Regions from separate parts of the Nocardia sp. NPDC004711 genome, predicted to be linked through region 3. Evidence: riboswitches for the same ligand, from Rfam matches in the RefSeq annotation. Region 3 holds a riboswitch; each other region holds the start of a gene.
The links. A riboswitch is a leader RNA that binds a small molecule or an ion and turns the genes downstream of it on or off. The one in region 3 is predicted to bind magnesium.
Positions count from the first base shown of each region.

Region 1 (2,196 bases), on a different contig from region 3:
GCTGCTGCCCGCGGCGTGGGCGGTGGCGCAGCTGGTGGGTTACGGCAAACCCGAACGGGCCCTGGACTTCACGGGGTTCCCGCTGCTGGCGGTGGGTCTGGTACTGCTGGCGATCGCGGGGGCGGTCTCCTCGCTGCCGTTGCTGTTGTTCGCGACAGTGCTGGCCGGGGCCGGTCACGGCCTGGTGTTCCTGTCGGGATTGACCGCGATCAATGCGGCCGCGCCGGCCGATCGGCACGCCGATGTGCTGTCGACCTATTTCGTGATGGCCTATTGCGGCAGCGGCGGCCCGGTCATCGGCGTCGGCCTGCTGGCGGGCGCGACCGGTTTGCTGGCTGCGGTGCAGATCTTCGCGGCGGTGGTGGCGGTGCTGTGTGTGGTGCGGCTGGTGGCGCGGGTCGCGGTCGAGGCGCGCCGCTAGCGGGTGCGCGAATGCGACGGCGCTCACGTCGGGTTGCCGATCGCGGCGGGCCGGTGTTTACTTCTGGTCGCAAGGTGCCGTCGTTAGCTGAGGCTCCTTCACGGATACAGGCCGGCGATCCCGAACGTCGAGAGACGCCCCGGATCAGGACAGGTTTCCCCGAGCTAAGGGGATGCCCCGACCGGCTCCCGCCACCCGTGGCGGGTTCACGCCGTGGAGTGCTGAAGGTCTTACGAGGGGTGGTACCCGTACCGGCGATGTCGCGCCGGTCCCACTCCCCTGGCATGCGTGCGTGTGGCGTCGAGGAGGTGGTGGTCGTGCCCGATGGACCGGATCGAGTTCCGTTAGCCAATCGTTCACTCGGTGTCACTCCCGCAATCTTCCGGCCGCTACCCGTACCCCGGTAGCGTCCGAGTCCGGAGTGCGCCGTCATCCGCTGGGAGATCGAGATGACCATGTGGGAAATGCTGCTGCGGCTCGGCACGGGTGTCGGGTTGGGCGCGGTGATCGGGTTCGAGCGTCAGTTCCGGGCCCGGATGGCCGGACTGCGCACGAATTCGCTGGTCGCCGCCGGGGCGACCTTGTTCGTGCTGCTGTCCGCGCACGGCTTCAACGGTGCCTCGGCGGATCCGACTCGTGTTGCGGCACAGATCGTTTCGGGTATCGGCTTCCTGGGCGCGGGCGTGATCCTGCGCGACGGGTTCAATATCCGCGGCCTGAACACCGCCGCGACGCTGTGGTGTGCGGCGGCGGTGGGTGCGCTCGCGGGTGCGGGCATGTATTCGACCGCGGTGGCGGGCACGGTGGCGGTGGTGGTGGTCAATACCGCGCTGCGCACGGTGGCGCGCACGGTGGATCGCCCCGGTGTCGACGAGGCCGAGGCCCAGGAGGCGTTGTACGCCTTCCACGCCGACACCGACGACGCGCACGAGGCGCATGTGCGGGCGCTGCTGGTGCAGTCGCTGACGCGCACCGATTTCCGGCTGGTGTCGATCTCGAGCCACGACACCTCCCCGGGCCGGGTGCAGGTGCGGGCGGAGTTGACCGGTGACCGCCGCGACGACCGGCAGATGGAGGCCGCGGTGAGCCGGTTGAGCCTGGAGCCGTCGGTGACCAGCGTCGGGTGGCGCACGGTGCCGCTGCGGGCGGAGGCCGAGGAGTGAACGCCGCGTTGCGGTCGTATCCGTCGCGCGGGGTGGCTTCGGCGCAATCGCCGAGATCACGGTGGAGCAGCCGCGCCCGCGCAGCCGCCGCACGCCGGGGTTCGAGACGCTGGTCGATCAGATCTACGGTCTGCTCACCGGCCGTGACACCGAAGTCGCTGCGGCCCCGGCGGATACGTTGACGCCGTTCGCGGTGGCGCTGCCCGATGCCTCGGTCGGCGGGATCGCGGGTCTGCTGGAGCTGGTGTACGGCAACGACGGCCGCGCCGACCTGCCGGTGGTGGCCGACGAGCTGAATTTCGAGGTCGACGACCTCATGCCGCTGGTCGACGCGGCGGCGCTGCTGGGTCTGCTGCTGGTGGAGTCCGGTGACGTGATGCTGACCAATGTCGGGGCGAATTTCACCAATGCCGACATCCGGTCCAGCAAGGCGATTTTCGCCGCGCAGGCCCGCCGGCGTGCCCCGCTGGTGCGCACCATCTGCTCGGCGCTGGTGGGCAGCAGCGATCAGACGGTGGGCGCCGATTTCATTCTCGATCTGCTGCGGCGCGGCTGCTCCGACGACGACGCCCGCCGCCAGCTGGAGCTGGCCATCGACTGGGGCCGCTACGC
Region 1 covers NZ_JBSGCB010000014.1:111,985-114,180, forward strand. The annotation lists gene ACWEKS_RS16345 (MFS transporter) at 1-421, shown strand, start outside; M-box (ykoK) riboswitch at 494-669, shown strand; gene ACWEKS_RS16350 (MgtC/SapB family protein) at 871-1,584, shown strand; gene ACWEKS_RS16355 (AAA-associated domain-containing protein) at 1,646-2,196, shown strand, end outside.
Region 1: linked by a shared signal. The riboswitch ahead of ACWEKS_RS16350 (MgtC/SapB family protein) and the one ahead of ACWEKS_RS06760 (hypothetical protein) in region 3 are both predicted to bind magnesium.

Region 2 (2,196 bases), on a different contig from region 3:
TCTGGGCGCCGGGGCAATCGGGCCCGCACAGCTGGCCTTCGGCTTGGCGGGCGTGGCCGGAACCTTCGCGGGCGGCGCCGCCGCCGGCCGCGACCCGCGGCGCGCCCTGGTCGCCGCCGCCGCCCTGCTGGCAGTGACACTCGCACTCTTCCCGCTCATCGCGACCACACCGGTCAGCGGCATCGTGGCACTGCTGGTGTGGGGCACGGCATTCGGCGCGATTCCGGTCGGCGTGCAGACCTGGATCCTGCAGGCCGCCCCCGACCATCCCGAGGCCGCGACCGCCCTGAATACCGCCATGTACAACCTGGCCGTCGCCCTCGGTGCGCTCACCGGCGGCGTGATCGTCAGCTGCACATCGGTGACCGGCGTCCTCGTCACGGGCGCGTTGCTCGGCGTGACCGCCATCGCCGCGGTCATGATCGGCGGGCGGCAGCTGACGCGGCGTGCCGGTGCCCTATCAGCGGCGTCGGCCACAGTCGAAGAATGAGAATGGTGATCGTCGGAGCCACCGGACCGCCGAATCCGGCGCCGTTTTGACTTTTAACGAGTCTTTAACTAGGTTCCCTGTTGCACCTCGATAGGCGAGGCTCCTGCACGAACACAGGCCACTGATCTGACGACGTCGAGAGACGCCCAAGGTTAGGACAGATTTCTCCGGATCAAGGGGTAATCCAAAGTGGCTTTCCGATTCGGAACACTCCGGTTCGGAACACGTCGTGCAGTGCCAAAACTCTGACGAGAGGGGTGTGCGTCCGCCCCGAGAGTTCCGGGCGACCTCCCCCGTGCGTTGACGAATCGCGTTCTACCAGTGAGGAGGTCGGGTAGCACGATGGCACCCGATGATGACCCGGGATCTCCGGGTCGGCCCCTCCGCCTCGGTCCGGGCCGCTAGCCACCACACCAACACCGCGTCGATATCTCGACGCACGCAATTCTCCGATATCACGATGCCGCCCGCGCGGCACCGGACTATTCGCATGCACATTTTACGAATGAATTCGGAGATTCGCATATGTATCCGACCCGTCGGCACCACCGTGCCCGACGGTATTCGATGCTGCCCGGAATCCGATGCGGGCAGCAGTATCCCGAGGGGAAACATCCCGATGAGAATTCGCTTGCTCGCATTCGCCACCGCGGCGATGACCACCGCCGGACTGGTCGCCCCTGCCGCCGCTTCGGCCGCGGCACCCGGACCGGACGCCCGGCTCGCCGACGCTGTGACAGCTCAGGCCGTGTCCGGCGACGCCCGGATCGTGGACCGATCGGTGGTGCTGCGCACCGACCTCGGCACGCTCCGAACCACCACCGACCAGCTGCAGATCCTCGACCCGCAGGGCGTGGTGGTGGGGGCGATCCCGCTGACCATCACGAAGCAGGACACGACGTACCCGATCGACGCCCGCATCGACGGCGACAGCGCCACCCTCACTCCGCGCCCGGATCGGGCCCGACCGGTCAGCACCGAGGAACGACGCATCGCCGCGGAGCTGCACGCCGCCGCGGAGGCGCAAGCCGAAGGCCCTGCGGCACAGCCGATTGCCGATCCCGACAGCTTCGAGGATCGGATGAATACCGTCTTCCAGAATGTCAACAACGAGCTCACCGTGGCCCTGGCGGTGGGCACGCTGCTGGGTGCGGTCATCGGAGCGCCGCTGGGCTGCGTCCTGCTGGGCGCGGGCCAGGGTCTCGCGGTCGGCGCATTGACGTTGGGCACGTTGGCGATTCCGGGCGCCGTCACCGGCTGCCTGGAGGGCGCGGTGGCCGGGGCCGGGATAGGAGTCGTGGTTTTCAACCTGCTCGTCGGCGCACCGGCGGTGCTGGCCTCGGCCGTGCACGCCTTCAACGTCATGACCGCACCGCCCGCGGCCGCCGACGAATCGACCAACTGAGTTGCGACGACGCCGCTCGGAGCGAGGTGAACAGCAATGACTCTTGAATTGGCAATTCCGGACCGCCCCAAGATGACTCCCGAGGTGCCGCGGGCGCGCGGCCGGCTCCGGGCGGTGGACTACCTGATCATCGGCGCGGGCGTGCTGCTGATCCTGGTGGTGCTGCGGCTGTTTCGGGACATGTCGGTGCCCTGGACGCCGGATACGGGAACCGAGTCCGTATCAACCGATCCCGCGAACCTGCCCTATTACGCGGCCCGCACCACGCTGCGCATGTTCATCGGCCTGGTGGCGTCGATCC
Region 2 covers NZ_JBSGCB010000012.1:109,571-111,766, reverse strand. The annotation lists gene ACWEKS_RS14220 (MFS transporter) at 1-490, shown strand, start outside; M-box (ykoK) riboswitch at 570-754, shown strand; gene ACWEKS_RS14215 (hypothetical protein) at 1,110-1,895, shown strand; gene ACWEKS_RS14210 (ABC transporter permease) at 1,932-2,196, shown strand, end outside.
Region 2: linked by a shared signal. The riboswitch ahead of ACWEKS_RS14215 (hypothetical protein) and the one ahead of ACWEKS_RS06760 (hypothetical protein) in region 3 are both predicted to bind magnesium.

Region 3 (2,196 bases):
CGGTGACCCAGGATGTCCGCGCGCAGCAGCACCTCACCCGCACGCCGCTCGAAGGACCGCAGGTCGACCTTGTTGACCGAGAGAACGATGCGATCGGCTTCGAACAGCCGGATACGTTCGGCGGAGACGAACACATCGCGCCCGCCCATCCCGACGACCACGCCGATCACCGGCGGATAGGCGTCGCCACCCGGCAGGCGCACGATGAGGTCGTCCACGCGGCCGATGGGCTCCCCCGACGCGGCGATCACCGGCGCCTTCAGCAACTGCGACAGATGCACCGTCGCAACCGATTCCGGCTTCGACCATACTGTGGGTTCGGTCATATGCGCTCCTGACTCGGCGACCCGGAATTCCGGCGGCCACGGGCGAACATTGCATGTCCGAATTTGACGAATCAATCCTCTACTGCCAGACTTTGCGGCGTCAATCAGCACCTCGCTAGGCGAGGCTCCTGTACGAACACAGGCCACTGATCCGACGACGTCGAGAGACGCCCAGGGTTAGGACAGGTTTCCCCGGATTAAGGGGTCACCCGAAGTGGCTTCCCAACGTCATTGTCATTGGGGATACGTCGTACAGTGCCGAAGCTCTGACGAGAGGGGTGCTCGCCCTCCGGCCTGCTGCCGTGGCGACTCCTCGTGTGCACCCTGGTCAGCGCCCTCGTGCGCTCCGGCCGCAAGGAGGTGAGGACGACCCATGACCCCCGGCGATAGTCCGTATCCGAGTGATCCGTTCCACTCACCCGTTTGCGGGTGGAAACACGCCACACGACTCTGACCTTTCACCACACCACGCACGATGCGTATCCCCATGACGCGGCCGTGTAATACGTGCTGGCCTTTCCACCCTCATTCGAAATCATCCACCCAGAATTTCGGAGGTTCGCCAATGAGGAAAATCACCGCGTACACCCTGGCCGCCACCGTCCCCGCCCCTGCCCTGTCCGCGCCGGTGCCGAAGACCGTCGCGAGCCAGGCCGACCAGGATGCCGCGTTCGCCGCGGCGGTCAACCAGTTCGGTCTGGCCACCTCGATGGGCACCCTGATCGGCACCCTCATCGGCGGCGCGGCCGGTTGCGCCATCGGCGCCGCGGGCGGCGCCATCGCCGGCGTCACGGTCATGTCGGTGCCGACCGGCATCGCGGGCGGCCTCACGGGCGCCGCCATCGGCATTCCGCTGGGTGCGGCGGCCGGTCTGGTGCTGACCGGCGTGCCCGCCGCCATCGCGGTCGGCATCGGCCTGGCCCAGCGCCTGTCCGCGCCCGACTCCACCCCGGCTCCCGCCGGCGCGGCGCCTGCCGTCTAGCGGGCTAGTCCGATTGTTTCGGTGAAACCCGTTGCGGCGATGAGGGTCTCGCCCCTCACCGCCGCTGTCTTCTTGTCCGGCAGTAGGTTGGGAACGGTCACACACCGTCTACCGAGAGGGTGGCCTGCATGAGAGTCATGGCCCCCGCGCACGGGTCCGGTTGCGCCGCGTGGTCGCGGTTCTGGACCCACCAGGTGACGGTGCCGGTGTCGGAGGCGGTCACGGCGCAGGTGCTCGGATCCTTCGGGTCACGCCAGTACATGCCGCCGAAGTGCTTGATCACCAAACGCTCGACCTGATAACCGAATTGGTCAGCGATCTGGACCTCACGGCTCAGGGTGTCGTTCTCCAGCCAGGCGTAGGTGATGTCGACCGCACCGCCGTTCGGACTGGTGGCGGTCCAGTTGCAGATGGTGGGGGCGCTCTGCTGTCTGATGCCCGAGACGTGCAGGTTGCTCGCGATCTTCTGATCCTCCAGCGGGCCGCAGCCGGCCAGCAGGTTCGGGGCGTCGGCGGCGCGCACGGGCGATTCCTTCGGGCCCTGCGAGCACCCCGAGAGTGCGGCGATCAGTAAGGCCGCCAAGGCGATTCGCGTTCGAACCCGACGCATTACCCCTGCCCGGCCTTCGTCAGAGTGGACGCCGCCAGCTGTTCCAGTCCCTTGCAGGGCTCCTTGGCGGTCTCGGTAATCGCGGCCCGCTCCGACCAATCGATGAAATCGCTGTCCCCGAACGGAAGTGCCACCTCGCACGACTGCGGCCCCTGCCATTCGATGCCGGATTGCCCGCCCACCTGAACGTCGGACGGGCGCGCGTCGGTGATCTGAGTCCGCCGGTCCGCGAGCGGACTGCCCCGGAACCAGTGGAATACCACCGCGTAGTCACCGCC
Region 3 covers NZ_JBSGCB010000005.1:187,972-190,167, reverse strand. The annotation lists gene ACWEKS_RS06765 (magnesium transporter MgtE N-terminal domain-containing protein) at 1-326, opposite strand, end outside; M-box (ykoK) riboswitch at 431-611, shown strand; gene ACWEKS_RS06760 (hypothetical protein) at 892-1,308, shown strand; gene ACWEKS_RS06755 (DUF3558 family protein) at 1,406-1,918, opposite strand; gene ACWEKS_RS06750 (DUF3558 family protein) at 1,918-2,196, opposite strand, start outside.

Region 4 (2,196 bases), on a different contig from region 3:
GCACGGCCTTGTCATTGCAGAGCAGGACCAGGAACACCGTCGCCGAGGGCAGCAGCACCCCGGCCAGCGCCTGCACCCCCTGGGTCAGCAGGCCCAGCACGTGATCGGGGCTGAACGACACCGCGGCGGCGACGCCGAGCAGCGCCGCGTATCCGAGATAGAAGGCCGGCGCCTCGGAGACCTTCCAGTGCAGCGAGTGCCGCCGGCCCAGGGTGTCGCCGAGGGCGTAGGTGGTGGCCAGGCCGACGGCATTGGCGCCGATGAGCGAGGCGTCCAGCAGCAGGATGGCGAAGAGCGCGCCGGCGGTGGTGCCCACGTGGTCGTGCAGCGCGTGGGCGACGGCCCCGGCATCGGTGAAGCTGCCGGCCGCGGCCGTGCCCGCGAGGCCGAAGGTGGTCGCCGCCATGATGGCGACCGCGCCGACCATGACCACGACGATGCCGATCCACAGGTCGATGCGCTCGTAGCGGATCCAGCGGGGAGTGATGCGCTTGTCGACGATATTGGACTGCTGGAAGAACAGCTGCCACGGCGCGACCGTGGTGCCCACGATGGACACGATCAGCAGTAGCAGCGTCGAGTTCAGCCCGCCCGGGAAGGACGGCAGGAATCCGTGCGCGACCTGGGATGCCTTGGGGTGCACCAGGAATGCCAGCGGGAACATGACGATGTTCAGCGCGATCAGTCCGAACAGGAACCGCTCCCAGCGCCGGAACGAACCGCCGGCCACCATGGCGAACAGCGCGACCGCGGCCAGCGGCACGGCGACGCCCTTGGGCAGCCCGAAGTAGTTGAGCGCCATGGAGACACCGATGAACTCGGTGACGATGGTGAGCGCGTTCACGATGAACAGGTCGCCGACGCTGAACGCGCCCCAGAACTTGCCGAAGCGGTCGAAGATCAAGCGCGCGTGGCCGACTCCGGCGACCGCGCCGAGACGGACCACCATCTCCTGGTTCACGTAGAGCACCGGGATCAGCAGCACCAGGGTCCAGACCAGCGCCATGCCGTAGTTCTGTCCGGCCTGCGCGTAGGTGGCCACGCCACCGGCATCGTTGTCGCCGACCATGACGATCAGGCCGGGCCCGATAATGGCCAGCAGCATGCGGAAACGCTGGCGGCGGGAACGGCCTTCGAGGGTGTCGTGCCGGCCGATGGAGCCGAGCGCGCCGACGATATCGCCGACGTGCGCGCTGTCCATGACGGCGCCGGTGGGATGGACGTCGGCGGCGGGCCGGCCGGCTGCGGCGGGCACGGCGACGGTGGAGGTGCGGCGGCTGGAGCCGTTCGCGAAGAAGGCCATGGCCTGTCCCTCGCTTTCGATCATCAGGTGTGCGGGCGTGCGGAATACGCCCGGCCGCCGAGCGAGTTCGGGCACGGATCGACCGGCCCGGGGCACGCGCGGGCTACCGACCGGCGGTGGAACGCCGGGCACGCCTGTGCGGGAAACGGGTCAGCCGGTGACCGGAATGCGGCAAGCCGGGGACGTCTGAAGAGTGAAATCCGTACTCGGATACGGACTATCGCCGGAACTCATTGTTCGTCCCTCACCTCCTTGCCGCCGGGACGTACGTGGACGTCACTACATCGGGTGTCGCATCGCGCACAGCAGGAGGGATCTGGGCTTCGCGCGACGGCGCGGACCCTGCACCCCTCTCGTCAGAGCTTCGGCACTGCACGACGTATCCGGGGGCTCGCGACCCGGGAAGCCACTTCGGATCACCCCTTAATCCGGGGTGATCTGTCCTAACCCTGGGCGTCTCTCGACGTCGTCGGATCAGTGGCCTGTGTTCGTACAGGAGCCTCGCCTAGCGAGGTGCTGACTGGGCAATGGTGAGCCCGGTCGTTCCGCTTGTCAAATCCGGGCCGGTCGGTTCCTCGTAATCTCTTGTGCCCCAACCGATCCGGCCATGGCAACTCCGTGGCAAACCTTCATGGCCACCCGGTCCGTTATCGCATCCGGCGGTGGCGACGATCAACCGGTAAACCTGCCGAACCGGGGAGTCGACATGCAATTTCCGATCCGTGTCCTGACCGCGGCCGCCGCCCTGATCGCCGTGTCCACGCTGGGCCCGGCGATCGCCCAGGCGGCACCGCCCGACTTCGTGCAGTTCCGCACGCCGTCGGGAAACATCGGCTGCCTCGTCTCCGCGACCACCGCGGCCTGCGAGATCTCCCAGCACGACTACGCCACCC
Region 4 covers NZ_JBSGCB010000021.1:45,921-48,116, forward strand. The annotation lists gene ACWEKS_RS22255 (NRAMP family divalent metal transporter) at 1-1,303, opposite strand, end outside; M-box (ykoK) riboswitch at 1,645-1,823, opposite strand; gene ACWEKS_RS22260 (DUF6636 domain-containing protein) at 2,010-2,196, shown strand, end outside.
Region 4: linked by a shared signal. The riboswitch ahead of ACWEKS_RS22255 (NRAMP family divalent metal transporter) and the one ahead of ACWEKS_RS06760 (hypothetical protein) in region 3 are both predicted to bind magnesium.